Regions from separate parts of the Paenibacillus sp. FSL L8-0494 genome, predicted to be linked through region 1. Evidence: riboswitches for the same ligand, from Rfam matches in the RefSeq annotation. Region 1 holds a riboswitch; each other region holds the start of a gene.
What was found. A riboswitch is a leader RNA that binds a small molecule or an ion and turns the genes downstream of it on or off. The one in region 1 is predicted to bind cyclic di-GMP.

Region 1 (10,280 bases):
AATTTATTTATCTTATGATGAATAAGCCACCGGGAGTTCTGTCGGCAACAGAGGACAAGCGGGATCGGACCGTTCTGGATCTTTTAAAGCAGGAATATGTACAGTTTGAACCTTTTCCTGTAGGAAGGTTAGATAAGGACACAGTAGGGCTGCTTCTGCTCACCAATGATGGAAAGCTTGCCCACGAACTACTATCGCCACGCAAGCATGTCCCTAAGACTTATGAAGCTACAGTTGAGGGAGACGTAGATGCAGACGATGTAGCGGCTTTTGCGGCAGGTGTCGAGCTGGAAGATGGATATGTTACTTTACCTGCACAGCTAACTATATTGGGAAGAGAACGCGGCAGTAAAGTAATCTCACATATTTCGCTGATCATCACAGAAGGGAAGTTTCACCAGGTGAAGCGAATGTTCCAAGCTGTCGGCAAAAAAGTCACTTTTCTGAAACGAGTATCTATGGGAGAATTGAGGCTGGACGAAAGTCTGCCAATGGGAGCTAGCCGGGAACTTACGCTAGAGGAACTGGCACTCTTAAGTACAGAAGCACCAGAACAATAATATATAGAAAAAGAAAGACAAGGATGGTGGGAGTATGAGATACAAACTGATTGCACTAGATGTGGATGGTACACTGTTGAATGATGATCACCACTTGAGCACTGAGAATAAAGAAGCCATTGCTGAGGTTACACGTCTTGGCGGGCAGATCGTGTTATGTACCGGCCGCAGTCCGCAGAACTCGATTCCTTTTATGGAGGAAATGGGGTTGTCTGGTTATGTGCTGGGTCATAACGGAGCTGCTACGGTTCGTGTGAAAGATCGGGAAGTGCTGCATCAATACGGTATGGATGCTCGTGGTCTTGACCCTTATATTGATTATTGTAGAAAGCATGATATTCATTATGATGTGAATACGGCTTTTGATATGTATGTAGATAATGTAGAAAACCTGACCAAAGAAGCCAATTATATGTATGAACACTTCCGTATCGTGCCGGCTACACTGCCAGCATGGGAAGATTTCCGTGAACCGGTTGTTAAGTTTACTGTATTTACACAACCAGAAATCCTTGACGAAGCTGAACGTGAATGGCGTACTTGGACCCATGAGTACAATATTTTGCGCAGTGGTGAATTTTTCGTTGATTTGATGCATCCGGAAGCCTCCAAGGGCAACGCCTTAAAGAATCTGGCTGTGAAGCTGGGAATTCCGCAAGAGGAAGTTCTTTCGATCGGTAATTATTTTAATGATATTTCTATGCTTACATACGCGGGTATGGGCGTTGCGATGGATAATTCTCCGGTTGAGGTCAAAGCGGCAGCGAATGCTGTAACGGGGTCTAACAACGAGCATGGTGTGCGAGATGCGCTGGTTAAATATTGTTTATCTTAATAATGGAAAGCATAAAGCGGACTTGAGTCCGTTCTATGCTTTTTTTGTTGTGAAGGAAATAAAAGAGATACATAAACAGAATTGATTCTATTAAAAATAATCCGCCCCTAGATTAACTTCCTGTATTAAAGTTTAATTTCCTCGTTCCGGCTAGGATCGCTATATTTATAGATACCAGGGTTCAGTTCGATTTTTTCGTCGAAAGGGATATCTTTGTAGCTATCAATATTAGTTCCTGTAGATATCATGCCCTTAGGTGTAATTTCAGGCACAACTTCTTTGCCATTAATCCGTAACGTAGTTTGGTTAACGCTTTTGAAGCCAGAAGATTTGGATGTTGATTCCACAATCAAATTTCCCCCCTCAGTATAGTAAGTGAATTCAATTTTTAACCCATCGACATCAAGTGAAGTGAACTGCTTTTCTTCTTTAGGTTTGTTTATAGTGATCCAATTCTTAGTAGTATCACGTTTCTCAATGACAGCATCCTTTAATATAAGTTTCATTGGAACATCGGACCAGTCGTTATACCATTCCGGAGATTCGAATTGAAATAAATGCTGGTAGCTTTCGGAATGATCTCCCTTCAAATTCCAACCCCCAGTGATTGTTTGATCACCTATAACCAACTGAGCGGTATTATAGTGGACAATTCCTTTTTTAAGCGAATCATTTTCATCTATTAGAATTTGGATATCCAAAGGGGTAACCACTAGCTGATCTAAGGTCATACCGGTCTTTTCTTGAAATTCAGGACTGTTATACAGTTTCTTAGTGTAAATCGCCTCACTTGCTTTTTTTCCATCTGCGTTAAAATCGAACTTCCACGTACCTGAAAATCGTTTCGCTTCTTCAATGTAACTAAAATGAAGACTAGCTTCCTTCCAATCTGATTCAGTTATATTAAAGACCTGTTCAATAAATAAATCCGATCCTTCGTTAGGCATGATGGTTGGAATTGCTTCATTCTCTTGACCACCAGTACTAACTACCAAATGTGGGTTACCCCGTCCTAAGTCAGATGGTGATGCAGCGACTTTGTAACGGATAATGGTTTGATTGGAAACATGTCGAACGGATTCGATTTGAATGCTTGGATATTGCTTAACTCCAGTATTGATAGTATCCCCTGCTTGATGATTAGATTGTAAGGGAATATTCCGATCACTGTAAAAAATGAGATTCCGTGCTTCAAACCTGTAGTCCTTTTTATCATCCTTTAATGTATCAGGTGTCTCATATACTCCAATGAGTTTCTGGCTTTCAGGATCGTATTCTAAATAACCGTATACCTTTGCCTTGGCACTGGATTCACTAGTCATGATGTTTTCCTCTGTAGCAAATCCAGTATATTTGGATAGATCAGATTTAGTATCAAGTGATAACAGCATTTTCATTTTTTCTCCATCAGTTACAACACCGTTCAAATTCATTGTTACTCCTGAAATGGAAGTTTGAAGATTATACTGTTGACCGATGCCGTTATTTAATGCATTGCTCACACTTCGACCACCAATTTTATCCCAATTAATCGTCATACTAGCGAATACAGGAATGGTTACAAGTAAGAGGCAAGAGAAGACAATACTGATAGGAATAAGCTTTTTATTAGACCTAGGAGTATTCTGGGAGGCATGCAGATTTCTTTGACGTGTATAAGCTTCTTGTTCTATGGCAGTCCACATCAAATCATAATCCGGTCGGGGAATATGTTTATCTTTTTCAATATAGAGACTCATTACTATTCAGCTCCTTTAGTTGGGTTCCACCCATTCTATTTAGTATTTTAAGTCCCTTGTTCAGTCTGGATTTTACAGTTCCTTCGGGTATGCTCATAACTTTAGAAATCTCGGGTACAGTCAATTCGTTTATAAAACGAAGGACTACTACCATTCTGATTTTGTCAGGAAGCTGACTGTATAACCCTTGTAATTCTTTTTTAGTTTCCTGTCGATCCAAACGTTTTTCTACAGGGTTTGATTCCTCAGACCTGGATAGTAAATAATTACGTACTTCTTTCATCCACCCCGTCTTACGCCTTTTGATCACACTGCTGCACTCATTCGAAGCAATTCGTAAAATCCAAGCTTTCAAGTTTCTTATCTTCGACTTATCCGCTAAGATAACTTTTACAAATACCTCTTGGGAAATATCCTCCGCATCTGCCTGATTTTTCATTAAGTAGTAACAAAAATAATATACTTGTTCTTTATAGAGCTCGAAAATTTCCCGGTCACTCATTTTGCTGCACCCCCTGTCTCTGCTGTTCTCATTAATAAGACTTATAAGCGTATGTAATCGTTCATTTTTCATTTTGATTGTAGTATTTCTTCTGAGTATCATAGCGAATTCGAATGGAAGATAAGTCGTTTACAGGTAATTATAACCATGATAAAATTAGCGGTGGGACATGCGTCCCTAATCTATTAAAACTAATTGAATGTCCGCGTTAAAGGTAAAATCATCGAAAGATGATGACACAAAGCCATGGGTCTAAAGCCTTTCGACAGAAGGAAATGATCGCCAGGCCGCCATAGGGATGTCTTATGAAGCATAAAGGATAGCTCTAAGAATATGTAGTCTATTTTGAGCTCTTTTATTATTTCGACCTATACGGCGTTACATTATCGCAAGGGGCCGAAAGGGGAAGTACATGAACAGTTTTTTCAAAACAATAGGTACTAGTTTGGCAGTAGGTGCTTTATTGCTGTCCGGAACGATCGGATGGATGTCTAATCCTGGAGTAGTGTCTGCAGCTACCTCAACAGCAGTAACCGCGGATCAGATGATCAGCAAAGTAACGGCAGCCTCCAAAGCAATAAAGAATTTCCATCTGGATGTGACCAAAAAACAGGATATTCAAAGCGGCGGGGTGCGTATCAGCAACACCAACACTCTGAAGCTGGATATCAGCCGTCTGCCGAATTTTGCCGCAGCAGGTACTGTCGCTAGCAGTCTTTTAGAAACATCTTACAGCTTGTATGCCAACGATAAGGAGTTTTACTATCTTGTAGACGGAAGTGAGCTTATCGATGAATCTGAAGACGATTCTTCAGGTTACGACGATGACGGGGAGCCGATCGATCCTGATGCACAGTATTGGCTTGGACTGGAGAAAACGGAATGGGATGCCTTTTACTCTAAAGGCCAATACGATCCTGTTTCCATGCTTGATTCGGTAAAAAGTTATAAAAAATCCATGAAAGTCAGCACTGCTGGCGCACAAACGGTCTTACAATTCACTGTAACCGATCCGACAGCAGCTAAGGGGATAATCAAACTCTATGACCAGGAGAACCTCTGGGATGGTGAGACAGTTCAACCCAAAAGCGTAACGTGGAAATTATTCGTCAATACTAAGACCTGGCAAACGGAAAAGCTGACAGTCGATCTGAGTTATGTGCTGGTAAGTGATGGAGCAAAAGATACATACACCACGAAAATTGAAGCTAAATACTCCAAGAATAATAAAGGTACAGCCATTGTAAAACCGGCCGAACTAGAATAATAAGGACGATTCATATCGAGCAAAAAGCGCTGTTCCGCTGAACAGTGCTTTTTGCTGTATTCAACAGCAGTTGTTTATTAGTTGACAAGAATAAATCATTGCTGTAATTTATATGTATGCGCATGTATATAATATTTTGTTTAAATATAATTTAATGAAAGTTGGGAAAAAGATGATAGCACTAGACACAACATTAACTTTTCGCAGAGGACTGACATTAAAAAATCGAGTGGTTATGGCTCCAATGACCACGCGAATGAGCTTTTATGACGGTGTAGTAACACAAGATGAATTGAAATACTATTCACTAAGAACGGGCGAAGTAGGTGCGGTCATCACTGCGGCAGCAAATGTACAAGAGGGTGGAAAAGGATGGGAAGGTGAACTTAGTGTTTCCTCCGATCAATTTATTCCTAGCCTTAGCCGATTAGCATCTACTATTAAACGAAATGGAACAAAAGCTATTTTACAACTATTCCATGCAGGAAGAATGACAGATTCAAAAATACTACGTGGCGTACAACCCGTTTCCTCCAGCGCCATTGCTGCCGAACGTCCGAATGCAGAAATTCCAAGAGCATTAACAGAAGATGAAATTTTCGGTGTAATTGAGGATTTTAAAAAAGCGACTCAACGAGCTATTCAAGCTGGATTTGACGGGGTAGAAATTCATGGAGCAAACACATATTTAGTCCAACAGTTCTTCTCTCCACACTCCAACCGTCGTGATGATCAATGGGGCGGAAGCTTAGAGAAAAGATTTAATTTCATTAACCAATTAGTGGATGCGGTTATTGCTGTCGTTGACAATTCAAAGGTTAAGGATTTTATTGTCGGTTATCGTTTTTCTCCAGAAGAATATGAAGAGCCTGGAATTAAAATCACCGATACCTTTTATCTCATTGATAAATTAGCTGATAAAAAGCTAGATTATCTGCATATTTCATTAGGGGATTTTAAGAAAGTATCTGCATCAGAAGATTTTAAAGAAAAATCAATCCTGCAATATGTACATGAGAAAATCAATGGCCGTGTACCTTTAATTGGGGTCGGAGATATCCGTACCAAACAGGACGCAGAGGACACGTTGACAAATGCTGAATTAGTAGCAGTAGGACGTTCTCTTATCATTGATCCTCATTGGACAAGTAAAGTGCTGGAGGGTAATGAAGATATCATCAGAAGAGTACTTGCTGATCAAGATAGAGAAGAACTCGTAGTAGAGAATGGTATTCTAGAATTCCTTAAATTAATGATGCCTGATCGTTTACGCTAAACCCAAACACAGTTTTGAGCGCTAAATCTATAACGTTCCGCGGTAATTCCGCGGAACGTTATTTTTCTGTAACGACTCTATTCCCTCTTTAAGATTGTTGTCGTATGTTTCAACATTCGATTCATGAGATTTCGCCGTTCTGTTTTTATGTCGGTGTCGCTTTTCTTTAATGCGTCGCGGATGGGGATGATCTCTGTAATTTTCCTGCCGCTTTTTATTCTTCGATCTACACAAGTCGGGATGTAACCTACGTTAGTTATACTCGTGTGTCCTTTTTCATCCTTCTTTATTTTAAGCGTAAGAATGATACCGCTTTGTGTATAAGGAATATTCATTAGTTTAGTCGAAACAAAATTCCCCAATGAGTAAATAACGAATTGTTTTTTTCCACGAAGCGCTAACGGTTGTAGAACATGTGGGTGAGACCCCAGTATGATGTCGGCGCCATTTTTAAAGAAGAGATTGACCAGCTCTTTTTGCCTCTTGTTTGGAGTGTAACGGTATTCGCTTCCGAAATGCAGATAAAGCAAGACTAGATCGACTTTCTTTTTTAAATCTCGAATCTCCCGAATGATTTTGGGCGTAGATATCCGGTTAACCAGCCATGGCTTACTCACTGGTACAGGAATTCGGTTGGTTCCTGCTGTGTAGGAGAGGATGCCGATCGTAATTCCTTTGACGTTTTTAATAAGCGTTCTCTTGGATTCTTCTAATGATTTAGCTGTTCCCGTGTGGTCGATTCCATTACGGTCTAGAACTCGTAACGTCCGAACCAGACCCGGGGCACCATAATCCATGCAATGATTGTTGGCCGTTACTAATACGTCGAATCCGGCTTGCTTAAGTGCAGGGGCCAGTTCGTCTGGACATTTGAATATCGGACCGCCTGAACGTGGGCTTTTCCGGCACTCGGGGCCACTTCCAGCAAAGGTGGTTTCGAGATTGCCAATCGTCAAATCAGCCTGGTTTAGATAAGGAGCTACTTTTGCAAACAGGGGGCTGAACGAATAGGTTCCGTCAGGCTGTTTAGCATCCGAAATAATATAACGTTTGACCATTAGATCTCCCACAGCAGCTATTTGTATTTCAGTCATGGATATCCACCTTTTTATTATTTTCATTAGGATATGGCATAAAGTTGTTATGGGTTATTCTTTCTTTAAGGCGAAGTGCAAACATTTGTGTGGCTTTTTATTTAAAATGTGACCCAACGCATAATCACTTTATTTAGATCGTCTAAATTTAAGGTATTCATTTTTTTTCAAACTTTTATAATTTGATTCAAATCCTCTTTTTTGTTTGGCAACCATAATAAAATAAGGTTGTTGATAAACATTATCAATCAAACATTGGAGGTTAAAGAAATGAGTACACAATTCAAAAAAATCGCCGAGGATACTTACTGGATAGGCAAAATCGATAACCGCCAGGTTCCATTTCACCGCCTGATTCTGGCAAAAGGAACTACCTATAATTCTTATTTATTAAAAACAGGTAAACCAACTGTCATTGATACCGTAGATATGGAATTCGGACGTGAATATGCCGAGTGTCTGGGTGAAATGATTGATCTTCTAGATATCCATTACATTGTAATTAATCATACAGAGCCTGATCACTCTGGTGGACTGGCAGCTCTCGCTGCCAAGGCTGCAAATGCCACGATCGTATGCACCGAGATTGCTGTTCCCGAATTGCAGGAAATGTACAAGCTTCATAGCCGGAACTTCCTGGTGGTTAAAGACGGAGATAAGCTGGATATTGGCGGGAAAACGCTGCTGTTTAAAGAAACACCGTATCTCCATACCGCAGAAACGATGATCACCTATTGTATCGAAGATCAAATCTTATTTCCTTGTGATATTTTCAGCACGCATGTTGCGGTGGAGAATCTATTCAGCGATGAAGCCGGGTTTGATATTACGGAAGATTTCCAGGGCTATTACGCAGCAATTATTCATCCTCACAGAAGATATGTAAGAACCCTGTTAGAGGCTGTTAAGGATCTTGAGATCCGGATGATCGCTCCTTCCCATGGGTTTGTGATCCGGGAGGACATACGTAAATATATCGAGATGTACGCCACATTGAGCCGCGAAACGACGCAAGGAAAAAAGGCAACCATCGTTTATACCACCATCAAAAACAGTACCAAGAAGATGGCCAAAATTATACAGGATTGCTTGCAGGAAAATAATATTGAGACAGAGGTCTGGGATGCAGATAAAAGCAGTGCCACCGATATTCTGAACAGCATAACGTCAGCTGACGCGGTCTTTATTGGCAGCTCCACTAAATACGCGGACATGATTGGGAATATGGAGAACATTCTGAAAGAATTGCACAATATGAATCTGGAAGGCAAACTTGCTGCAGCCTTTGGCTCCTACGGTTGGAGTGGTGAAGCCATTGAAGTCATTCAGGATTATCTGAATGGAACAAACATGACGGTGCAAAGCACATCTGAGGTTATTAAATCCACGGGGATGACACATGTAGAGTTCCCTGTACGAATCAGGTTTTCCCCGAAAGAGCCTGAGAAAGTTCAAAAAATTAAAAATGCGGCTGAATTTGTATCGGATTTGCTGCTGAGTTCATTTTAGGGAGGGGAGCATAGGATGACAAAACATTACGTTATTGTTGGCGGCGGAGTAGCCGCCGTCCATGCCGCCAAAGCCATCCGTGATCAAGACGCAGATTCGGAAATTTCGATCCTCGGGGAGGAAAGCCAACTGCCCTATAACCGGATTAAGCTGACTAAAGGGCTGTTTACCGACCTGCACAGTGAGAAGGTGCTGATTAAAAAGGAAAAGTGGTACCGCGATAACCGTATATCCGTAAAAACCTCGACCCGAATCCGTTCTGTCCACCCGGACCGGCAAATTGTTGTGACAGAAGATGGGCAGAGTGTTTCTTATCATAAGCTTTTACTGTGTATGGGAGCGAAGAATCGTGAACTTTCCCTTGAGGGCTCCGGCCTGAACAATGTCCATACCCTCCGGGACATGAACGACGCGGACAGATTGAAAGAAAACCTGCAGGATGGCAGCCATGTAGCCGTAATCGGTGGGGGAGTGCAGGGAATCGAAACCGCTTGGGCGCTGCATGAAGCTGGATATCAGGTAACGGTGATCGAAGCTTTTCACCGGTTGATGGGCAGACAGCTTGATGAGAAATCCTCACAACTACTTAAGGAGAACCTTGAACAAGCAGGTGTGAAGGTTATTCTTCAAGCAGATGTGGCGTCTATTACAGGAACAGAGTTTGTTACCGGAATTACGCTGGACGACCAATCTCATTTTTCCTGTGACCATGTGGTCTACTCCATTGGTATTGTACCGAATACGGAACTGGTAAGTGGCTCGAGTATTCAAGTCCGGCAGGGCATTATCGTAAATGAACAAATGCAAACAAATGATCCACATGTGTACGCAGCCGGAGATGTGGCTGAAGTTAACGGGCATGTGGAAGGACTGTGGGGCGGAGCGATTGAGCAGGGCCGGATTGCCGGCAGTAATATGGTTGCCAATCTGACTGCGTATCGTAGAGCTGTTCCGGTTACCTTATTTAATGCTTTTGGCATCTCTTTATTTTCGATAGGCAACGTGGATGAACGGTATTGCGATACGGTGGTAAGCGGAGAAGAAAATGGGGCGTATACGCGAATCTATGTGAAAGATAACACAATGATTGGTGCGATATCCTGGCAAGGAGCAGCTGCTTCTCTGGGGTATAAAACCGCTGTAGAGCAAGGCATCCCCCTTGAGGGGATCGATGTTAACGGGAGTAGCATCGAGGAGATTATGGCTGAAGTACAAACCAGGTTGAACTAAACTATTAACTTTTTAGGAGATGATAAAGATGAAAAAATACATTTGTCTACCCTGTGGTTATATCTATGATCCGGCATTAGGCGATCCCGATGAGGATGTTGTTGCAGGCACTGCATTTGAAGACTTGCCTGAAGATTGGGTCTGTCCGGTATGCGGTGAAGATACCAGTCATTTTGCACCGGTTGAGGACAAAAAAACTTCTGCATCTTAAAGGAAGTAGGAGTTGTACAAAAAATGAACAACAGGGGGGACAGTTATGAAGGAGTAT
Region 2 (10,280 bases), 1.7 Mb from region 1:
CTTATTTTGATGATTTTGCTGTAGAAAAATTAGACGCGGCTCCCGAAGGGGCTAACGTCATTTCGCTGGATAGTGCAGCGGTTAGTCCAGATGCCGGCGACAAAAAGGCAGACACTCCACATAAAGTATCTCCAACTAAGATGTTGCTGATCTCAGCGCTGTTTAGCGTGTTTTTTGCAATGCTTTATACTAAGGCATTCCGTAGTGAGAAGCTTATGAAGCAGCCTGAGAATATTTATTCCAAATGGCTGAGCATTGCCATCGGAATTGCTTTTATCCTGAGGGTGTGGATTGGTCTTACCGCGCAAGGATATCAGAATGATATGAATACCTTTATTTCTTGGGGACAGCGTATGGTGGATTTAGGTCCGGGCAAATTTTATGAAGAAGGTTATTTTGCCGATTATCCTCCTGGCTATTTGTACATATTGTACGTGCTTAGCGCCATTCGTGGCGTTTTAGGATTCACTCAGGGCTCAGGTGGAGAGAATTTGCTCTTCAAGCTCCCTGCGATCCTTTCTGATTTGGTGCTCGGCTACTTCATATATCAAATGTCACGCAAAAAACTCGGCACCGGAATAGCTTTCGGCTTAATGTTGTTGTTTCTGTTTAATCCAGCGGTACTTATTAATTCAGCGGCTTGGGGACAAGCGGATTCATTCTTTTTGATCTTCCTGCTGCTCAGTATCCATGGCGCTGCGAACAAAAAGTTTGTTCGCTCCGCAATTTTGTTTGCCTTAGCGACGCTAATTAAACCGCAAGCGTTGATATTCACGCCGGTATTGTTGTTTGCTTTTTATCATCACCGCGCTTGGAAGCAGCTTGGATTCGGAGCTTTGTATGGATTAGGGATCTTCGGATTGCTTGCGGCACCATTTTTCTGGAATAACGGAGGTCTGATAGGGATTATTGATCTTTACAAGAGTACGTTATCTTCCTATCCGTATTCTTCAGTGAATGCATTTAATCTGTATGCACTGACTGATCCGATGTGGTCATCCCTTGATCTAACCTGGCTTGGCATTCCATACCGTGTATGGGGCTTCATATTTATTTTAGTGGCTGTAGCTGTTGCGGCATTTTATTCCTTTAAAAAGGATCGCTTGGACCTGACCAAATCCTATTTTATCGGCATGGTGCTTATAGTAGTGGTCTTTGTGCTTGGCACCAAAATGCATGAACGTTATATGTTCCCTGCTCTTATTCTTTGTTTGTTTACTTATATAGAAAGTCGGGACCGCCGCTTTTTATCGCTATTTCTCGGATTCAGCTTAACGCAATACATCAATGTGGCGTACACCTTATCCCACCTGAATGCAGATGTTAGCCCGGGTGCAGACGGAATCGTATTAGTGACTGCTATAGCTAATCTAGCATTACTGCTTTATATGCTGAATATCGGTTACGATGTGTATGTCCGCAAGGGTATAAAACCTCTTCCAGCACCAATTACACTGGAAGAACAATATGAAGAAGATTTGAGAGTTGTCGGGCAAATTAAACCGCATCAGAAGGGAGGGCGATCTAACGATGAAGTTTAAGCGTATAGATTGGATATGCCTAATAGCTATTACGGCCGTTTACGCAGCGCTTGCTTTATATAATCTTGGCTCTACTAAATCTCCAGAGACTTTATGGGAGCCTGCTGCCAGTGGTGAAAGCTTCTATGTAGATTTGGGACAGAGTAAACCATTGGAACGGGTCAATATCTTTGGTGGCGTGGGCACGGGTAAGTTCAAGCTGGAATTCAGCGACAATCCTGAGGTCTGGAGCAGTCCGATGGATGTCAGTGAGGATGTCGGGAATGTCTTCATCTGGAAAAGCCAACCCCTGAACGTTACTGCGAGATATGTGAAGTTTACAGTTACCTCTCCAGGGTTCACTTTGAACGAAATGGCCTTTTATGAGCAGGGGGGAGAAAGAATACCCCTTCCTATTGCCGGTGTGACACCGGATGCTAACGCAGTTCCTAAAAGAGGAGCAGCGGCCAATCTTTTTGACGAGCAGTCGCTCATTCCGGAATATTCTAACTTTATGAATAGCACTTATTTTGACGAGATCTATCATGCGCGAACAGCTTATGAATATACACACGGGATTGTGCCTTACGAGAATACGCATCCACCGCTTGGTAAGTTGTTAATTGCCATAGGGATGGAGCTGTTCGGGGTCAATCCATTCGGCTGGCGTATTATCGGAACCTTGTTCGGAGTTGCCATGTTACCTCTCATATATGTAATGGCGCTGCGTTTGTTTAAGAAAAGCAAATACGCGGCCCTCGCGGCAGGATTGTTTGCACTGGATTTCATGCATTTCACACAGACAAGAATCTCCACGATTGACGTATACGGAGTATTCTTCATTATGTTGATGTTCTATTTTATGCAGCGGTATTACACAATGAATTTCTACAAGCAGCCTTTAAGAAAAACATTAATTCCGTTATTCTGGTCTGGCTTATTCTTCGGAATCGGCGTAGCTTCGAAATGGATTGTGCTCTATGGAGGAGCAGGGCTGGCCATTATGCTGGCTATCTCCCTTTTTGAACGCTACAGAGAATACCAAGCCTCCGGACGCCTGCTGGCCGAGGGGAAGATTAAAGACAAGGAATTGCTGGGCACCTGTCGTGAAGCGGTAGATTCTTTTTGGAAAAAGACTATTATTACGTTGGCTAGTTGTATCGGGTTCTTTGTAATTATTCCAGTAATTATTTATAGCTTATCTTTTGTGCCAGGGTTATCTGCATCAGCAGAGGGCTTCACTATTAAAGGGTTGATTGATTCCCAAAAGAATATGTACAACTATCACAGTCAGCTTGTAGCTACACATCCCTTTGCTTCCTCATGGTGGCAATGGCCGTTTATGAAGAGACCGGTCTGGTTCTTTAGCGGCGGTGAAGGTTTGCCGGAAGGTCAGGTCAGCAGTATAGTGACTATGGGGAATCCTCTTATCTGGTGGACGGGTATTTTTGCGATGCTGGCAACGCTGTGGATTACGCTGAAACGTAAAGATAAGAACCTCTACATGATCTGGATCGCCTTCTTCTCGCAATATGTTCCGTGGATGCTTGTCCCAAGAGAAACATTTATTTACCATTATTTTGCTATGGTACCATTTATGATTCTTGGTATTGTATATATAATGAAGTTGCTGGATAGTAAATTCCCTGAGGCCCGTTACGTACAGTATGTCTATGTAGCCGTTGCTTTGCTGCTCTTTATCGCTTTCTACCCGGTACTGTCAGGGATGCAGGTCAGTGGAGATTACGTGAAAGATATGCTGCGTTGGTTCCCTACTTGGGTTTTCTAGGATTTAATAAAAATCTATAAAATAAGTTTATGCATGCAGCGTTATTATGAAGTGTAGATGGATGTAACGCTCCAAAAAGCTTGTAGGAGGAATAAAGGTGAAAGCCAGATATAGTGTGATTGTACCCATGTTCAATGAGGAGCAAGTAATTAGCCATACTTATGAACGTTTGAAAAAAGTAATGGACGAGTGCGGCGATACTTATGAGCTGGTCTTCGTCAATGACGGCAGTCGTGATCGTTCCGCCCAGATGATTCGGGAGATCTGTGAACGAGACGAGCATGTCAAGCTGATTGACTTCTCGCGTAATTTCGGACATCAGGTAGCGATTACAGCTGGCATGGACTATGCCGAAGGTCAAGCGGTTGTTGTTATTGACGCTGATCTTCAGGATCCTCCGGAGGTCATTTTGCAAATGATCGAGAAGTGGAAAGAGGGCTACGACGTTGTATATGCGAAACGCCTGAAGCGCCACGGAGAAACGATGTTCAAAAAGGTCACCGCGAAGCTTTTTTACCGCCTGCTCAGCAGTATGACAAGTGTGGATATTCCTACGGATACAGGCGATTTCCGTCTTATTGACCGTAAGGTATGTGATGTCCTGCGGGGACTTAAAGAAAAGAACCGCTATGTCCGAGGTTTGGTGAGCTGGGTTGGCTTCAAGCAGACTATGGTGGAATATGAACGGGAAGAACGTTTTGCCGGAGAAACCAAATATCCGCTGAAGAAAATGATTCGTTTTGCGTTAGATGGCATCACCTCTTTTTCACATAAGCCGCTTAAGATTGCTACGTATATTGGATTCTTCCTTTCATTCTCTAGCTTTCTCTATTTATTTTTCGTCTTGTTTCAAAAGATATTTTTCACCTCCTGGACGGTTCCGGGCTGGGCTTCCATTGTAGGCGTCAATCTGCTCTTTAACGGTATCGTTCTGATGCTGTTGGGTGTGATTGGGGAGTATATCGGACGGATTTATGACGAGTCTAAAGATAGACCGCTATATATTGTTAGTGAGACTAAAGGCTACCAGAACGAAGAACAACTGGACCGCCGGAAGGACCACAATGATGTCAGATAAGAACTTGCGCGCTGCATTCATACAGTTCCTCAAATTTAATGCCGTAGGTTTACTCAATACGCTGATTGATTTTGTGATTTTTACATTGTTGAATTCACTAGGGATGGTATACGCATTGGCGCAGGTGATCTCCTATAGTGCAGGTACGGCGAATAGCTTTATTTTGAATAAAAAAGTAACCTTTCGTGATCGCAACCGGGGGAATAAAGAAGGCTTCGACCGCGTGCAGCTGGTCAAGTTTATCGTGCTGAATCTGGTAGTGCTCGGAATATCACTGCTGCTAATGCATCTGTTGACAGACCGACTAGGTATTCAAGTCTTGATCTCCAAGGTGCTGGTTACCTTTATCACGGTGATCATCAATTTCTTTGGAAGTCGTAAATGGGTATTTTAAACATTAATTTCAGGCAGAAGGAGTTGCTATGCTTAAAGGCAAGTAGCTGCTTCTGCTTGATTTGTATATAACCATAGAAACAATATACGGAGGTGAATAACATTGCGTAAATTCTCCTATCTACTCATACTGGCTGGGATACTTATCATGTTATATCCGACAGCTAACGAATGGTACAACGACAGGCAGCAGGAGAAGTTATTAGAAACGGCTGAACTAAGCACTGCCGATAGTACTCCCCAGCCAGATTTGAAGAGCAGGTATGCTGAAGTTACTCAGCTGTTAGCAGAGGAATCGGTTCTGGATGCTCAGGCACAGCCCCAACCCCAAGAGACAGAAAAGCCTGAACCGGAGATTGAGGTCGGTGGCAAAGTAATCGCCCTAATTGAAATCGGTAAGATTGATTTGAAGCTGCCTGTATTAGAAGGGGCTACAAAAGCTAATATGAAACATGCTGCAGCCCATATGAAAGAAACGGCACCCCTTGGAGAGATCGGAAATGCTGCAATCGCGGCGCATCGGGCTCGAACTACGGGTCGTTTGTTTAACAGATTGAATGAGGTTGTTGTGGGGGATGTTATCACGGTAAAGACTAGTGATCAGGTGTTTAACTATGAGGTATACGATATTTCTGTTGTAGATCCGAGTGATGTCTCCGTTCTTGACGGGAATGACAAGGATAAGATTCTTACTCTGATTACATGTGATCCGCTAGTGAATCCAACGCATCGGCTGATTGTTCATGCTAAATTAACAAAATGAGAATAGTGAATGACAAGAAAACACAAATACCGGGAGATATTTATAAAATAATGGGTAATCTAGTAAATTAGGTCTTGTTCACAACTATAAATATGATAGTATTATACTATAAAAGCTCAACACGATAACGGCAAACCTTCCGAAAGGTAGGGACGCAAAGCTAAAGGGCCTTTTCCCGAAAGGATGGCAGCCAGCTACCGAATGGAGAGGCTTTTTTTGTTTGTTTCAAATGGATTCTATCAATTATATCTAGTAAAGCTAGAACAGATAGAGCTTATACGATAACGGCAAACCTATCGAAAGGTAGGGACGCAAAGCTAAAGGGCCTTCCCGAAAGGATGGCAGCCAGCTACCGAAAGGAGTTTTATCCGTGAAAAAGGTTTATTTTATGCTGGTGGCGTTGTTCGTCCTCATGACTTCAGTTCCGGTAAGTTCAGCTCAAGCTGCAAGTGCAGATGCCAGCTGGTTGATTACATCCAAAGTGGCTGAAGGTGTTATTGGTATTAACTATGATATTCCGAAAGATAAAAGAATCAAACTCATGATCACCAAAGATAACAGCAGCTATACTTATAACTTGTATGCTTCTGGACAAGCTGAGGACTTCCCTTTGCAACAAGGAAATGGGACTTATAAGGTTTCTGTTCTGGAGAACACAACCGGTAATAAATACAAAGCGTTATATTCCGAAGTAGTAGACGTAACCATGAGTGACTCGAATTCCGTATATTTGGGCTCCGTACAGAATGTGAAATGGAGTTCTTCTGATAAAGCGATTGTCAAAGCTAAACAATTAGTACAAGGCAAAACAACAGACGAAGAGAAAGTTAAAGCGATCTATAACTATGTAGTTGCGAATGTACAATATGACTACTCTCTTGCTAATAGTGTAACTACTGATTATATTCCAAGCATCGATAAGACATTGACTACTAAAAAAGGGATTTGCTATGATTACGCTTCTCTTTTTGCCGCAATGCTGCGGAGTGTAGATGTTCCTGCTAAGTTGGTAATGGGGAATACAAGCTACGTTACGCAATATCATGCCTGGAACGAAGTATTGCTTAATGGGAAGTGGGTTACCATTGATACTACAGTGGATGCAGGACTTGCAAAGAGTGATAAGAAAACCGATTTAATTAAAGCCTCAAGCAAATATACTGCGGCAAAATACTATTAAATTCGCCGCTAGAAACATAACTCTATTAAATAAACAACTAGCTTAATTATTAAGCTAGTTGTTTATTTTTATATTAGGGGTTGCTTTTCTATTAATAGTTGGGGTATTATAGGTAAGCGTTGTTAGACAGCGTACAGGCGATACAAACGAGGCTGATAAAAAGCTTCGAAAAATAAAGCTTGCATTTCTGAAAACAACATGCTATATTATAAGAGTTGCTGCTGAGACATTAAACGGCGTCAACGAGAACTTGATCTTTGAAAACTGAACAACGAGTGAGTAGGAAATCACGTAAGTGAAATCCAAAATTAGAGAATTAATTTTCTCGTCAGATGTTTCAAAATGAGCATATCGCTCTTTTCAATACTAATTGGAGAGTTTGATCCTGGCTCAGGACGAACGCTGGCGGCGTGCCTAATACATGCAAGTCGAGCGGAGTTATTTTGAAAGCTTGCTTTCAAAATAACTTAGCGGCGGACGGGTGAGTAACACGTAGGCAACCTGCCCTTCAGACTGGGATAACTACCGGAAACGGTAGCTAATACCGGATAATTTCTTTTTTCTCCTGAGAGAAGAATGAAAGACGGAGCAATCTGTCACTGAGGGATGGGCCTGCGGCGCATTAGCTAGTTGGTGGGGTAACGGCCCACCAAGGCGACGATGCGTAGCCGACCTGAGAGGGTGAACGGCCACACTGGGACTGAGACACGGCCCAGACTCCTACGGGAGGCAGCAGTAGGGAATCTTCCGCAATGGGCGAAAGCCTGACGGAGCAACGCCGCGTGAGTGATGAAGGTTTTCGGATCGTAAAGCTCTGTTGCCAGGGAAGAACGTCCGGTAGAGTAACTGCTACCGGAGTGACGGTACCTGAGAAGAAAGCCCCGGCTAACTACGTGCCAGCAGCCGCGGTAATACGTAGGGGGCAAGCGTTGTCCGGAATTATTGGGCGTAAAGCGCGCGCAGGCGGCTATTTAAGTCTGGTGTTTAAACCTTGGGCTCAACCTGAGGTCGCACTGGAAACTGGGTGGCTTGAGTACAGAAGAGGAAAGTGGAATTCCACGTGTAGCGGTGAAATGCGTAGATATGTGGAGGAACACCAGTGGCGAAGGCGACTTTCTGGGCTGTAACTGACGCTGAGGCGCGAAAGCGTGGGGAGCAAACAGGATTAGATACCCTGGTAGTCCACGCCGTAAACGATGAGTGCTAGGTGTTAGGGGTTTCGATACCCTTGGTGCCGAAGTTAACACAGTAAGCACTCCGCCTGGGGAGTACGGTCGCAAGACTGAAACTCAAAGGAATTGACGGGGACCCGCACAAGCAGTGGAGTATGTGGTTTAATTCGAAGCAACGCGAAGAACCTTACCAGGTCTTGACATCCCTCTGAATCTGCTAGAGATAGCAGCGGCCTTCGGGACAGAGGAGACAGGTGGTGCATGGTTGTCGTCAGCTCGTGTCGTGAGATGTTGGGTTAAGTCCCGCAACGAGCGCAACCCTTAACTTTAGTTGCCAGCAGGTAATGCTGGGCACTCTAGAGTGACTGCCGGTGACAAACCGGAGGAAGGTGGGGATGACGTCAAATCATCATGCCCCTTATGACCTGGGCTACACACGTACTACAATGGCCGGTACAACGGGAAGCGAAGCCGCGAGGTGGAGCCAATCCCATCAAAGCCGGTCTCAGTTCGGATTGCAGGCTGCAACTCGCCTGCATGAAGTCGGAATTGCTAGTAATCGCGGATCAGCATGCCGCGGTGAATACGTTCCCGGGTCTTGTACACACCGCCCGTCACACCACGAGAGTTTACAACACCCGAAGTCGGTGGGGTAACCCGCAAGGGAGCCAGCCGCCGAAGGTGGGGTAGATGATTGGGGTGAAGTCGTAACAAGGTAGCCGTATCGGAAGGTGCGGCTGGATCACCTCCTTTCTATGGAGAATCGTTCTCTGCAATGAGGACATTCAAATCGGAAGCTCAGCTTCCAAAACTCAGGTTTAGGCCTGTTACTCACTCGTTGCTCAGTTTTGAGAGTTTAAGCTCTCAAGTAAGACTTGATCCTTGAAAACTGGATACCGAAACGAATTTGCGTTTTAGAACATCTTTTAGCAACTTGTGCAAACAAGTAAATGTTATTAGTGAGATTTTTCTTCGGAAGAATCAAGGTTAAGCTAATAAGAGCACACGGAGGATGCCTAGGCGCCAGGAGCCGACGAAGGACGTGGCGAACAACGAAACTGCCTCGGGGAGCTGTAAGCAAGCTTTGATCCGGGGGTGTCCGAATGGGGAAACCCAGCTGTGGTAATTCGCAGTTACTCATACCTGAATACATAGGGTGTGTAGAGGCAGACCAGGGGAACTGAAACATCTAAGTACCCTGAGGAAGAGAAAACAATAGTGATTCCGTCAGTAGCGGCGAGCGAACGCGGAACAGCCTAAACCTAAGAGCTTGCTCTTAGGGGTTGTGGGACGTCTCACATGGAGTTACAAAGGAATATGGTAGGTGAAGAGGTCTGGAAAGGCCCGCGATAGAGGTAAAAGCCCTGTAACCTAAACTGTGTTCTCTCCGAGACGGATCCCGAGTAGTGCGGGGCACGTGAAACCCCGTATGAATCCAGCAGGACCATCTGCTAAGGCTAAATACTACCTGGCGACCGATAGTGAAACAGTACCGTGAGGGAAAGGTGAAAAGCACCCCGGAAGGGGAGTGAAATAGAACCTGAAACCGTGTGCTTACAAAAAGTCAGAGCCCTATTAATGGGTGATGGCGTGCCTTTTGTAGAATGAACCGGCGAGTTACGTTTAACATGCAAGGTTAAGCCGAGAAGGTGGAGCCGCAGCGAAAGCGAGTCTGAATAGGGCGATTTAGTATGTGGACGTAGACCCGAAACCGTGTGATCTACCCCTGTCCAGGGTGAAGGTGCGGTAACACGCACTGGAGGCCCGAACCCACGTACGTTGAAAAGTGCGGGGATGAGGTGGGGGTAGCGGAGAAATTCCAATCGAACTCGGAGATAGCTGGTTCTCCCCGAAATAGCTTTAGGGCTAGCCTCGGTATAAGAGTAGTGGAGGTAGAGCACTGATTGGGTGCGGGGTCCGCAAGGATTACCAAGCTCAGTCAAACTCCGAATGCCATATACTTATTGCCGGGAGTCAGACAGTGAGTGCTAAGATCCATTGTCAAAAGGGAAACAGCCCAGACCATCAGCTAAGGTCCCCAAGTGTGTGTTAAGTGGGAAAGGATGTGGAGTTGCACAGACAACCAGGATGTTGGCTTAGAAGCAGCCACCATTGAAAGAGTGCGTAATAGCTCACTGGTCGAGTGACTCTGCGCCGAAAATGTAACGGGGCTAAACACACCACCGAAGCTATGGCTAGATACGTATGTATCTGGGGTAGGGGAGCGTTGTGTAGGGGTTGAAGGTGTACTGAAAAGAGCGCTGGACACTACACAAGTGAGAATGCCGGTATGAGTAACGAAAAGATCAGTGAGAATCTGATCCGCCGAAAGCCCAAGGTTTCCTGAGGAAGGCTCGTCCGCTCAGGGTAAGTCGGGACCTAAGG
Region 3 (10,280 bases), 4.3 Mb from region 1:
CATCAGCAAAATCACCGTGATCTGAAGCATTTCCGTTACCTGCATTATCTAACACCAGCTTCAATTCACTTACACCCTTAACAGGTATCCGCGCAAGCTTGGCTTCTGTACCAAATTTCATCAGTCCGCTGTTATAAACCTCTGCCCCATCGGCAAAGATTTTGAAAATTACACTGGAGTTGCTCTGCTCAGGGATATTTCTATCAACCCCTACATACGTTTCAAAATATTCATAGTTTGCACCCGCCAGATTATACACGATTTCAGAGCTGGCATGGGTTCCTAAGCCCTTAGCGAACTCTTTGACCTCACCATTTACCAGCAGCTTAAACGGATTGTTAGAGCTAGCCTTATCTTTTCGAACCACATTATAATCCGTTTTTGCCGATTGCCAATCTACATCACTCAGGTATTTACTAGCGCTGTATACAACAATCTTTCTGGCCTGCACAGCGGAGTTTCCATCTGAGTCTGTAACTGAAAACTCGACGTTGTAAGTCCCTGTTTTGCTTGATGTGAATCCATTGGATTGTACTTCAACGGCTCCAATTAAATTACCATCTTCCGTATCAAAAGCTGTTACATCGCTCAACACATCAAATTCGCTGTTCAGCTTAACGAAGTTTGTCTCTTCCGGCACTGTAATGATAGGTTTGCTTGAATTATTCGAGAACTTCGCATCGGCCCATACCGTATGGTCTGAAGCATTGCCATCCTTAGCATCTGTTGTGACCAGCTTCACCTCTCTTGCGCCAGTCACTGGGATTTTCACAAATTGATGTTCTGTTCCTGCCCGGAAAACATCACTCTCAAATTTCTGTTCTCCATCCACATACACTGCAAAAGTAGCCGAGGAAGGTTTCCCTTTCATGGCCTGATCGATCCCAATGTAGCTTTCAAAGAAGTCGTAACCCTTACCTTCAATATCGTAAACTACCTCAGAGTTGGCATGAACACCAATCCCTTTCGCGTACGTCGCAGCCAATCCTTGGCGAACAAGGGTTATGATTCCCCCGGAAATAGCTTTATCTTTCTTTAATTCACCCCAGCCTACAACGACTGACTTGGCATTGAGATCGGAAATATAGGCGTAGTCGCTCGTTACCGTAACCTGTGTGGTTTTCGTTTTCGTAACCCCTTCGCTTTTCACTTCATATACAATTTCGTAGTTGCCTTTTTGCGTTACATCAACGTTATTGGCTTTCAGAGAGACATCCGCAGTAATATCGTTTCCTAGATAGTTAGCCGCTTTTACATAGCTCATCGGATCAAAGGTTTGATTAAGCTTTAAAGTGAGCTGATCTTCAACAGACAAGGCTGGCTTAAAGGCTTTAACCTGTACGGGCTTCAGTGGGTTCAGCTTTTTATCATAACCGACGATCTTGTACGTATAGTTGATACTCGCATCTACATTCTGATCCACAAATTGGTCAGTTCCTGTAAAACCAACTAACACATCATTTCTATACACTTCATATCCTAAAAAGTCTTGCTTAAGCTCTTTATCTATACTGAAACTTAACGTGTTCGTTCTAGCCGTGGTGTTAGGTGTGATATTAACCTTAATAGCCAGATTTTTATCCGCTATTCCAGTTCCCTCATAATTAATCACCGAGTTATTTAAATACCATAACTTTTGCGGTGCCGGATACTTGGCTACTTTCGCTTTTGTCTCAGGATTCACAGTGAAGCCATGTCTGGCAAAATAGCTGCTTAAATCTAATCCTAGTACTTCGGAGGAGAACTCCACCAAATACTGCTGCTTGGAATTGTCACCGTTGGTAAGGGTGACCTTCCGCTCCCGATATAGCTTGGTCAGCTCTGTCCAGTATCCCGGATGTGCCAGCTCCAGCTGCCAATAGGCTCCGAGTTGTGCAAATAAGCCCTGCTGATTCATAACCACTTTATTTTCTTCGAGGACATATTTATAGATATCTGATTCATACGGTATACGATTATCTATCGAATTCGCCGCGACAGACATAAACATAGACACCATATTATTAGTTACTTCGCCATATTCCCGTTCACCCATAGCCAAGCGATGCCCAATTTCGTGATTCAGTCCCCAGCCCGGATAAGCTTTGTTAAAATCACCTAACATGGTTCCTACTGTTCCAAGTTGGATCCCTGTATGATCTCCCGCTGCATACATCGCACCATAAGGCTGCATCAATCGAATATTCTCACGAATTAGCTTGGCATCATGAATCTCACTACTGCCATCCAAGCCATAGAAGGTAAAAATGCTTTTCATCCAGGTGTCATACCCAGTTACGGTATCCAGCGGGTTATTTCCTTGCGTAATAAATTTGTTGTACGCTTCAGTCGCAGTTCCTGTAAAAATAACATGATCGCTGGCCATTTCTACCACATCGATAAGTTTGCGATCTTGAACATTTGGATGAACCGCTTTATCTTCGTCTAATCTTTGTTTGTATGTGGTTAAGAAGGTTCTGAATTGTTCTGGATCCGTGGTCTTGGTCATAAAAGGAATCTTTTCTAAACCTTCGAAGCGGATCAGTGGCGCCTTCCCTTGCTCCTCAGCTGTATAGGGATTTACGATATAAACGGTGCCGCCCTTAGTTACATCATGAGCATAAGCACTAGTCGTTGTAATTTCAGGTACAGTTATAGTGTTCTTGCCCGCACGCAATTGTACGCCCCTAGCCCAACTATTCCAAGCTCCCTCTTGTTGAGAAAAGATCAAAGAAGGCAACTTATCACCCGAAGCAGCATCCACATAAACATTGATGGTCTCGCCAGGCATTGCCGCAAGTCCTGTAGGCTGGTTGTTCGTGCCGAAGCCTATTCTCAGGTTTTGCTGAGCATGTTTTTTCATATCTCCACGCTGCTCGGCCTCAATGATGGTGCCTTCGGTTTGAACTTCACCATTCACTAGCTTCTTAGCTAAATCCAAAGAATCTTTCAGGATTGGATAGAGCGGATGTACTTTTGCCGCTTCTTCTAATTCGTTGATTGCTTCGACGCTATTATAAGCAGGCACAACCGCACTCATCGTTCCATCTGTGAAAATACCATTTACAGCTTCGCTTACTTTATCTTCTGTATAAAATCTAAATTCAGCCGCAAAAGGTCTGTTAATATTAGCTTTTGTGAACTTAAATTTTAATCTTTTAAACTTCGTCGGCTCGAATTTAAATTCCAAAAAATCATTGGTACTAATCGCGGTTCCGCTAGATACCAGTTGGAAGGTCTCTCCTTTACTCGTCTCTGATGCATAGATTTCAAAAGCCTCTGGGAATCCTTTGCGGTTATCTCTAGCCAAAAAAGCCACTCTGTCCAGCACTTCCGCTTGCGCTAGTTCAAACACGACTTCATTCGTGAAGCTTGCATCATTGTTTTTGTTCGTTTCCCAATGCGTAGTGGGCTGGTCATCCAGCATATATTCAGGCTTCGTACCTGGGTAGCTTCCACCGTTCACCGTTACTTTTGATACGTTTGCATTTGGCATTCTATAAGCTTGGCTATAGGCATTTTCATAGGCTGTACCATACCCTTTTAGCTTCGAAACCTTGGCTGCCGTTGCGTCTACCTGATGGTTCTCCAAAAGGATCTTTGCATTCTCTATCTCTTCTTTAAACTGCGTATACAGTGGATGTGCCTGCACTTCATTCTCTAAAGCTGTTAATTTCTCTGTCGTATTAAAGGCAGCACTAACTTGGCTCAAGGTATCATCTGTAAATAAATTTTTCATTTTAGCAGAGACACTATCCTCTTTATAAAAAGAAAACTCAGCCGCACTCGCCCAATCTTGGTTGGCTTTTTTGAAGACAAATTTAAATCTCTTAAAAGCCGTAGGTGCGAACTGAATCTCCACTACATCACCGGTTGAGCCTTTATATTCTCCAGAAGACACGAGTGTGAAATCGCCCGCATCTGTAGTGGAGCCATAGATATCAAATTCTTGAGCAAAACCTTTACCTTTAGCACCAGATTGCCTAGCGGCGTAGACCATTCTATTTAATTCAGTGGACTCATTGAAAACAAACACAACCTCATTCGTAAACGTTGAACTATTCGGTTTGCCAGTCTCCCAATGCGTGCTCATATCCCCATCCATAGCCTTAGCTATAGGCGAGCCTGAGTAGTTGCCACCGTTATTTGTGATGGATTTAATATTTGCTGGATTCATTCTAAAAACCTCATTATAGGCATTTAGAGCATCCTTGCCGTACAGCTCAAACGGAATAACCGAAGCGTTGCTTAATAAGTTGACCTTACTTTGCGCGACTGTTTTTGTTACATTTACCTTGCTTGCCTCACTTGCTAAAGCATAACCTGCCTCACTCGAAAAACTGGCTAACATGGCCGCCGATGTAGCGATCGCAATCATTTTCTTCATCTCTTCTTACCCCCAGATGTCATATGAATCTCTCCAGTGCCCAAAAATGGGCACAAAAAAAACTACCCCAAAAGAGTAGCTTGATTGCGTATAAAGTCGCCTAAAAATTAAGACTTAATTTTTATTAAACCTTAACAAGCATAAACGTCTTCGGCGTCCTTATAAGGACGGTAAGCGTTTAAGCGAGAAATATAAGATATTAAGTATAGGTGTATAACTTATACTTTCTTATATTTTAACAAAAAGCGTTACACACTCTTTGGCAGCTGGCTGACAATAGTTATGATAACCTTAGTCCCTATAGCTTTGCGTCCCTACATTTCCATAGGTTTGCCTATGAAGTTTCGAATACATTCAAAGAGTAACATAAGCCTAGATCTGATCGCATGATTAATTGGTATGAAATGAGTATAGGTAATTGCAATTAGTTTTTCTCATGTGATAGATATTATTTATCGACTATCCCGGAAGAGAATGGGATCCTTTAGGACTGGAGGTCTAATTAACTCCCCGATCCGAACAAACGCCGGAACCAATTCCACACATCGCCCGTGATGGGAATTAATCCGAAACCATGTTCGCCAACTGCGATTACACCATATGCCCATTGTCCGATAGCTATGGCACCCCCAGCGATCCTGCCTATCGCTATCGCACCAAACGCCGTATCCCCTATGGCGATGGCCCCCAACGCTTTTTCCGCGATTGCGATCGCTCCTACAGCCACTCCTGCAATCGCAATCGCTCCCACTGCGAAGCCAAGCCAGCTAAGTGCTATTGCTCCAATCGCTAACCACATTCCCAGTGATATTGCTCCTAAGGAAAGTACGCCCACGCTTATCGCACCTATGGAAATCAATCCGACAGCTACATCTCCAATAGCGATTAAACCAACAGCTGTCTTTACACGGGGTTTACTTCCATGACCATACTTTTGACCTGAGTATCGCCCTAAATTACTACGAATACTGATGACCGGAAATGAGGGAGAAGGCCATTGATAATCAATTTCTCGTCCATCAAAGCCCCTAGAATCCGCCCAGCGCGTTACAAATTGATGCCATTTCATATCCATCCCGTCCCCCTTTTCAAATTACCTAAATTATACAACCCCGAGGGTTGGCTGTACTCAGACTCTGACCTGAAATTCATCTCATCCTCTGGACCGATATATACTCATTAGGATTACTGTTTGGGAATAGGATCAGGCTTTCCAAATAAATATCCCTGAAACAACTGATAACCACTCTGCTTAAGCCATTCAAAGTCCTCTCTAAACTCCACACCTTCTGCTAAAGGAACAGATTGGATTTCTAAAGCCTTTTCTAAAAATTGTTTAGCTATTTTCTGTTTGTTCGGATCACTGGACACGCCTTGAACATATTTCATATCTAACTTCATGTAATGAGGTTTAAGCTCCAATAACATCTCGATCGTGCTGAAGCCCTCACCAACATCATCTAAAGCGTATTCAAATCCCCGATCCTTGTAATATGTCAAAATAGCTTTCAAATGAGCGAGATCATCCACTTTCTCCGTCTCAACAACTTCAAAGACAAAAAGAGAGGGGTCGACGCCTAATTGATTGGCCAGTTCAACGGTTGATCTTAAGCAGAACTCTGGAGCGTAAATTGATGTAGGGATAAAATTAATAAACGTTTTTTTATTTAAGGGTGCAGCATATTTTACAGCCGTCATTCTACATAACCTGTCTAAAGCATATAAACGCCCACGATTCCGTGCCGCCGCAAAAATCTCATTAGGATAGATAAGGGATCCGTCTTCTTTTTTAAATCTGGATAGGAGCTCGTATGCAAAAATCTCTTCCCTTACGTTCACAATCGGTTGGAAGTAGCAAGTAACAAGACCCTTAGTGATAACCTCATCAATCCACTCCATATCAAGTACATTGGGTAATTCGGATAGAGGTCTCCATGTTTGGTCATCTATACGAAATTCAATTTTCCCGGACTCCATATGATCGTTACAGAAATCCAGAAGATCTCGCGCTTCAGCTTCCTTAATCGTAATCACATTTTCTTCTACCTTATGTATCGTATTCCTTCTACTCAAGTGATGAATAACCTCAGGTAAAACCCTAAGATTAAGCTCACCATGAGCCTTGATTTGAAAATTCAGCTCTCTTACTACACAATGATTACAAGCCATATTCATAACCCCTTTAATAATGGATTCTTTGAAAAAGATCCCGGAACGGCTCTTCTCAATCGAAATCCGTATACTCCAGTAAATATGTCGCGTCTAACACGGTGATCTGCTGATGTTGAATCTCAATAATCTTTTGCTCTTGCAGATCTTTAAGCACAAGGGTAGCCGTCTCCCTTAACGTTCCGATCATATCCGCGAACTGCTGATGGGTCAATCGAAGATCAATCCGCTGTTTGCCTTGCTCCTCTACTCCAAATCTTTGGTATAGTCTTCTCAGCGTAAATATCGCACGCGCTCTCGCATCATGAAATTTCATTTCATGTAATAACCGATTCGATAAAAATAAACGGTCCATTTGCAGCAGCATCAATTGCTCCTTAATCAACGGGTAATCGGCAAGCATCTGCTTAAAAAGCTCATGTTTAATCTCAAATAATACAGTATCATTCATAGCCACCGCAGACAGCACTCTTATATTGGAGGGATGGATCACTTCCAGATCGCCAAAGAAATCGCCTTTTCCAAAAAGATCTACGGTATGCTCTTTCCCTTTCGTAGTAGCGTACACCCTTATAATCCCCGAATAGATAATGTAGGCATAATCCCCCGGATCTGATTCTGCAAACACCAGGGTCCCCTTAGAATATGCCTTATAAGTGAATAATCCTGAGACCGCCTCGATCTTCTCCGAGGGTAAACCTTGAAAAAAGCGAGTGCCAGTCCAAAAAGAAGCTTCCATCTCATTATTCCTTTCTAACACATTCCATAGTTTTGTATGCCAACATACTGATAATAAATCATCATCCTGTTATATTCTATCGTAACGTTGTCACATAGGCTTGATGCCAATACAAATTACAAAGGAGATCCATTCATGAAATATAATTTTGACGGAAAAGGACTTATTGAAACGCCAGATGTCGTGTTTGAGAGCAATCCGCTACTAGAACTGAGCATGTACAACAATCATATTAAAGAGATTCCCGATCAGCTCTTCCTTCATGACGAATTAGAGGCACTTAATTATGCGGGCAATGAAATCGAACAGTTATCCGAGAACATCGGTCGCTTAGTTCACCTAAGAATGCTGGATTTAGGCCATAATCGGCTGAAGGTGTTGCCGGAGAGCATTGGCGGATTGCAGGGGTTGGATTCTTTTCTATACCTAAGCAATAATCAGTTCGAACAGCTGCCGGAGCAGCTCTGTATTCTCCAGAAACTTAAGTATCTGAACGTAACAGATAATCATCTCAAGCAATTGCCTGCCCGTATAGGCGAAATGAGCAGTCTGATTGAATTGCGGCTTTATTATAATCAGCTAGAATGTTTACCTGATTCGATCACACAAATAAAAGGGCTAAGAGAGATCCATCTCTATGGTAATCAACTGGTCATGTTACCAGAACATTTGGGTGCTATAGAAGAACTTCGGATACTTGATTTAAGTGATAATCGAATCACTAAGCTGCCTTCATCTATCGGTAATTTAAGCAAGTTAAGAAGACTGAACCTTAGAAAAAATAAACTTAATCAGCTTCCTGAGGAAATAGGTCAATTAAGCAGCCTTGTTGAGCTTGATTTAAGAGATAATCATCTGCAAGAAATCCCGGATTCGATTCTACAACTTGGACGATTAGAGAAACTGGATTTAAGATGGAATCACAGCTTAAGAAGAAAAGAATTATTAGAGCAATTAGAGCAAAGAGGATGTATCGTTTATAAATAACAAAAAAGCCTCCGATTAAAGAAGCTTTTCACTCAAATCCATAATATGCGTAACGCGATTTCTCCCCTGTTCTTTCGAAGCGTAAAGCGCATGGTCAGCTTTTTCCAGAAGAGTGATGTCTGTATCGGTTGCTTCAAAAGTAGCTATGCCGACGCTTACCGTAACCCTGCCAATCTCCCAAGTGGAGCTGGCAATGAATTGCCGCAAATTGTCCGCTATAGCCTTGGCATCCGATGAATCTATATTAGGCAGCAGAAGGATAAACTCCTCACCACCATACCTAGCTACGATATCTTCTTTACGAGATTGGGATTTCAGGATACTCGCCAATTTCTCCAGGACATAATCACCCATCTGATGACCGTAGGTATCATTCACATTTTTAAAGTGATCAATATCTAAAATACATAATGAAAAAGGCGCCTGATCACGGTGATACGCTGCAATCTGCTCTTCCAGCTTTTCTTGCAGGAACCTTCTATTCTTTAATCCAGTAAGCTTGTCTGTAGTAGATAGCTCTACTAAAACGGCATTCATCTCCAGCAATTCAGCTTGCTTTTGCTCGATTTCCAGGTGGATTTGTTTGAGCTTTGCCAGCGCCTGATCTTTTTCCCAATAGGCCTCTTCTATTTGCTTCTTCGCAGATCGTAACTCTAGCTCATAATCAATACGTTTGCCCATCTGTACGAGAATACAATCAATGACCTCTACACCTTCACACTCGAGGCGTCTACCATTTAACAAGTAAGGGACGGCTTGTCCCTTGCTGTCCTTCAAATTGATAAATAGCTCTTCTACATGTCCATTCAGATTGATAAAAGGATAGAAGTATGAATGAAAAATAAGCTTGTTTGCCGTAGACATGATAGATTCAAAATGTTTATTTACCAAATCAACCTGCTGATATCCCATCCCATCCAAAAAGGTTTGATTCACATTGAGGATCATTCCTTCATGGGTAATGGAAACATATCCGCACGGCGCATATTTTAACCGGTCATCCATTGTCTAAATATCCTTTCAACACCATAATCTTCTCCATCTCACCTAAGATACTCATTAATCAAAGTAATGGTCTCCTGTGGATGGCTAATATGCGGATAATGGCCCTTGGCCTCCATTAACCGGAACGTACTATTATTCAAGTGTCTATGTAAATATTCTCCTACTTCTATAGGAACGATACTATCATCCGAGCATTGCAATATGAGTGTAGGCACTGTCGCTTTAGGCAGATCTTCTCTATGATCCGAAAAAAATGTAACTTCCGCAAATTCTCTAGCGATAATAGGGTCGGCCGAAATAAAACTTCGTTCCAGCTGTTTGGTCAACATTGGGTCAGGGTTATTCATCGCAAGTGGAGCCATAAAGCTAGCCCAGCCCGCGAAATTCATCTCCATCATATCCAGAAGCTCAGTAATATCACTTTTTTCAAAGCCCCCGAAATAAGCATCTCCCTCATTTAAATAACGTGGGGAAGGTCCGATCATAATCATTTTATCAAAATAATCCGGCCGCTCGATTGAAGCAAGCAAACCGATCATAGAGCTAATAGAATGGCCTATAAAAATAATATCCTTGAGTTCAAATGTTTCGATGACATCTAGTACATCCTGTACATAACCATGGAGAGTATGATATTTATCCGATGTATATGCGCTTAAATCTGAATGGCCTGAGCCTACATAATCAAATAGAACGATTCGATACTTTTTCTCAAATGATGGCGTAATAAACTGCCACATGCTTTGATCACACCCAAATCCATGCGCAAAAAGGATAGTTTTTTCTCCTGCTCCAATGACTTTTACATGATTCCGCACCATAACATCGTTCATTTCATATAACTCCTCTATAGTTAGCATTCTCTCTATTTTGCAGGGTTCCCCTGGAAATATCAAGCGTATAAAAAACTCCGCTAGATTAATCTCTAGCGGAGTTTTATGTAACCTCCCGTTTGGGTCATCATTTGGCATAATGGTAGCGTGCTGGGGCACTCCTTCGTTTAATCCGATAACA

Region 2: it holds a riboswitch for cyclic di-GMP, as region 1 does, so the genes downstream of both, NYE35_RS03545 (transglutaminase-like domain-containing protein) here and NYE35_RS10825 (DUF6612 family protein) in region 1, are expected to answer to the same signal.
Region 3: it holds a riboswitch for cyclic di-GMP, as region 1 does, so the genes downstream of both, NYE35_RS30275 (NPCBM/NEW2 domain-containing protein) here and NYE35_RS10825 (DUF6612 family protein) in region 1, are expected to answer to the same signal.

The regions. Positions count from the first base shown of each region.
Region 1 covers NZ_JBBOPQ010000001.1:2,425,856-2,436,135, forward strand. The annotation lists gene NYE35_RS10805 (pseudouridine synthase) at 1-560, shown strand, start outside; gene NYE35_RS10810 (Cof-type HAD-IIB family hydrolase) at 595-1,395, shown strand; gene NYE35_RS10815 (DUF4179 domain-containing protein) at 1,521-3,134, opposite strand; gene NYE35_RS10820 (RNA polymerase sigma factor) at 3,118-3,636, opposite strand; cyclic di-GMP riboswitch class I at 3,840-3,931, shown strand; gene NYE35_RS10825 (DUF6612 family protein) at 4,049-4,903, shown strand; gene NYE35_RS10830 (NADH-dependent flavin oxidoreductase) at 5,016-6,179, shown strand; gene NYE35_RS10835 (CapA family protein) at 6,257-7,273, opposite strand; gene NYE35_RS10840 (FprA family A-type flavoprotein) at 7,544-8,782, shown strand; gene NYE35_RS10845 (NAD(P)/FAD-dependent oxidoreductase) at 8,798-10,012, shown strand; gene rd (rubredoxin) at 10,041-10,223, shown strand; gene NYE35_RS10855 (Crp/Fnr family transcriptional regulator) at 10,269-10,280, shown strand, end outside.
Region 2 covers NZ_JBBOPQ010000001.1:771,955-782,234, forward strand. The annotation lists gene NYE35_RS03520 (glycosyltransferase 87 family protein) at 1-1,541, shown strand, start outside; gene NYE35_RS03525 (phospholipid carrier-dependent glycosyltransferase) at 1,531-3,309, shown strand; gene NYE35_RS03530 (glycosyltransferase family 2 protein) at 3,407-4,387, shown strand; gene NYE35_RS03535 (GtrA family protein) at 4,374-4,781, shown strand; gene NYE35_RS03540 (class D sortase) at 4,884-5,543, shown strand; cyclic di-GMP riboswitch class I at 5,663-5,745, shown strand; cyclic di-GMP riboswitch class I at 5,820-5,900, shown strand; gene NYE35_RS03545 (transglutaminase-like domain-containing protein) at 5,914-6,723, shown strand; rRNA gene NYE35_RS03550 (16S ribosomal RNA) at 7,091-8,648, shown strand; rRNA gene NYE35_RS03555 (23S ribosomal RNA) at 8,881-10,280, shown strand, end outside.
Region 3 covers NZ_JBBOPQ010000001.1:6,714,891-6,725,170, forward strand. The annotation lists gene NYE35_RS30275 (NPCBM/NEW2 domain-containing protein) at 1-4,366, opposite strand, end outside; cyclic di-GMP riboswitch class I at 4,625-4,711, opposite strand; gene NYE35_RS30280 (hypothetical protein) at 4,869-5,435, opposite strand; gene NYE35_RS30285 (EAL domain-containing protein) at 5,552-6,535, opposite strand; gene NYE35_RS30290 (Crp/Fnr family transcriptional regulator) at 6,591-7,274, opposite strand; gene NYE35_RS30295 (leucine-rich repeat domain-containing protein) at 7,410-8,261, shown strand; gene NYE35_RS30300 (sensor domain-containing diguanylate cyclase) at 8,277-9,266, opposite strand; gene NYE35_RS30305 (alpha/beta fold hydrolase) at 9,305-10,099, opposite strand.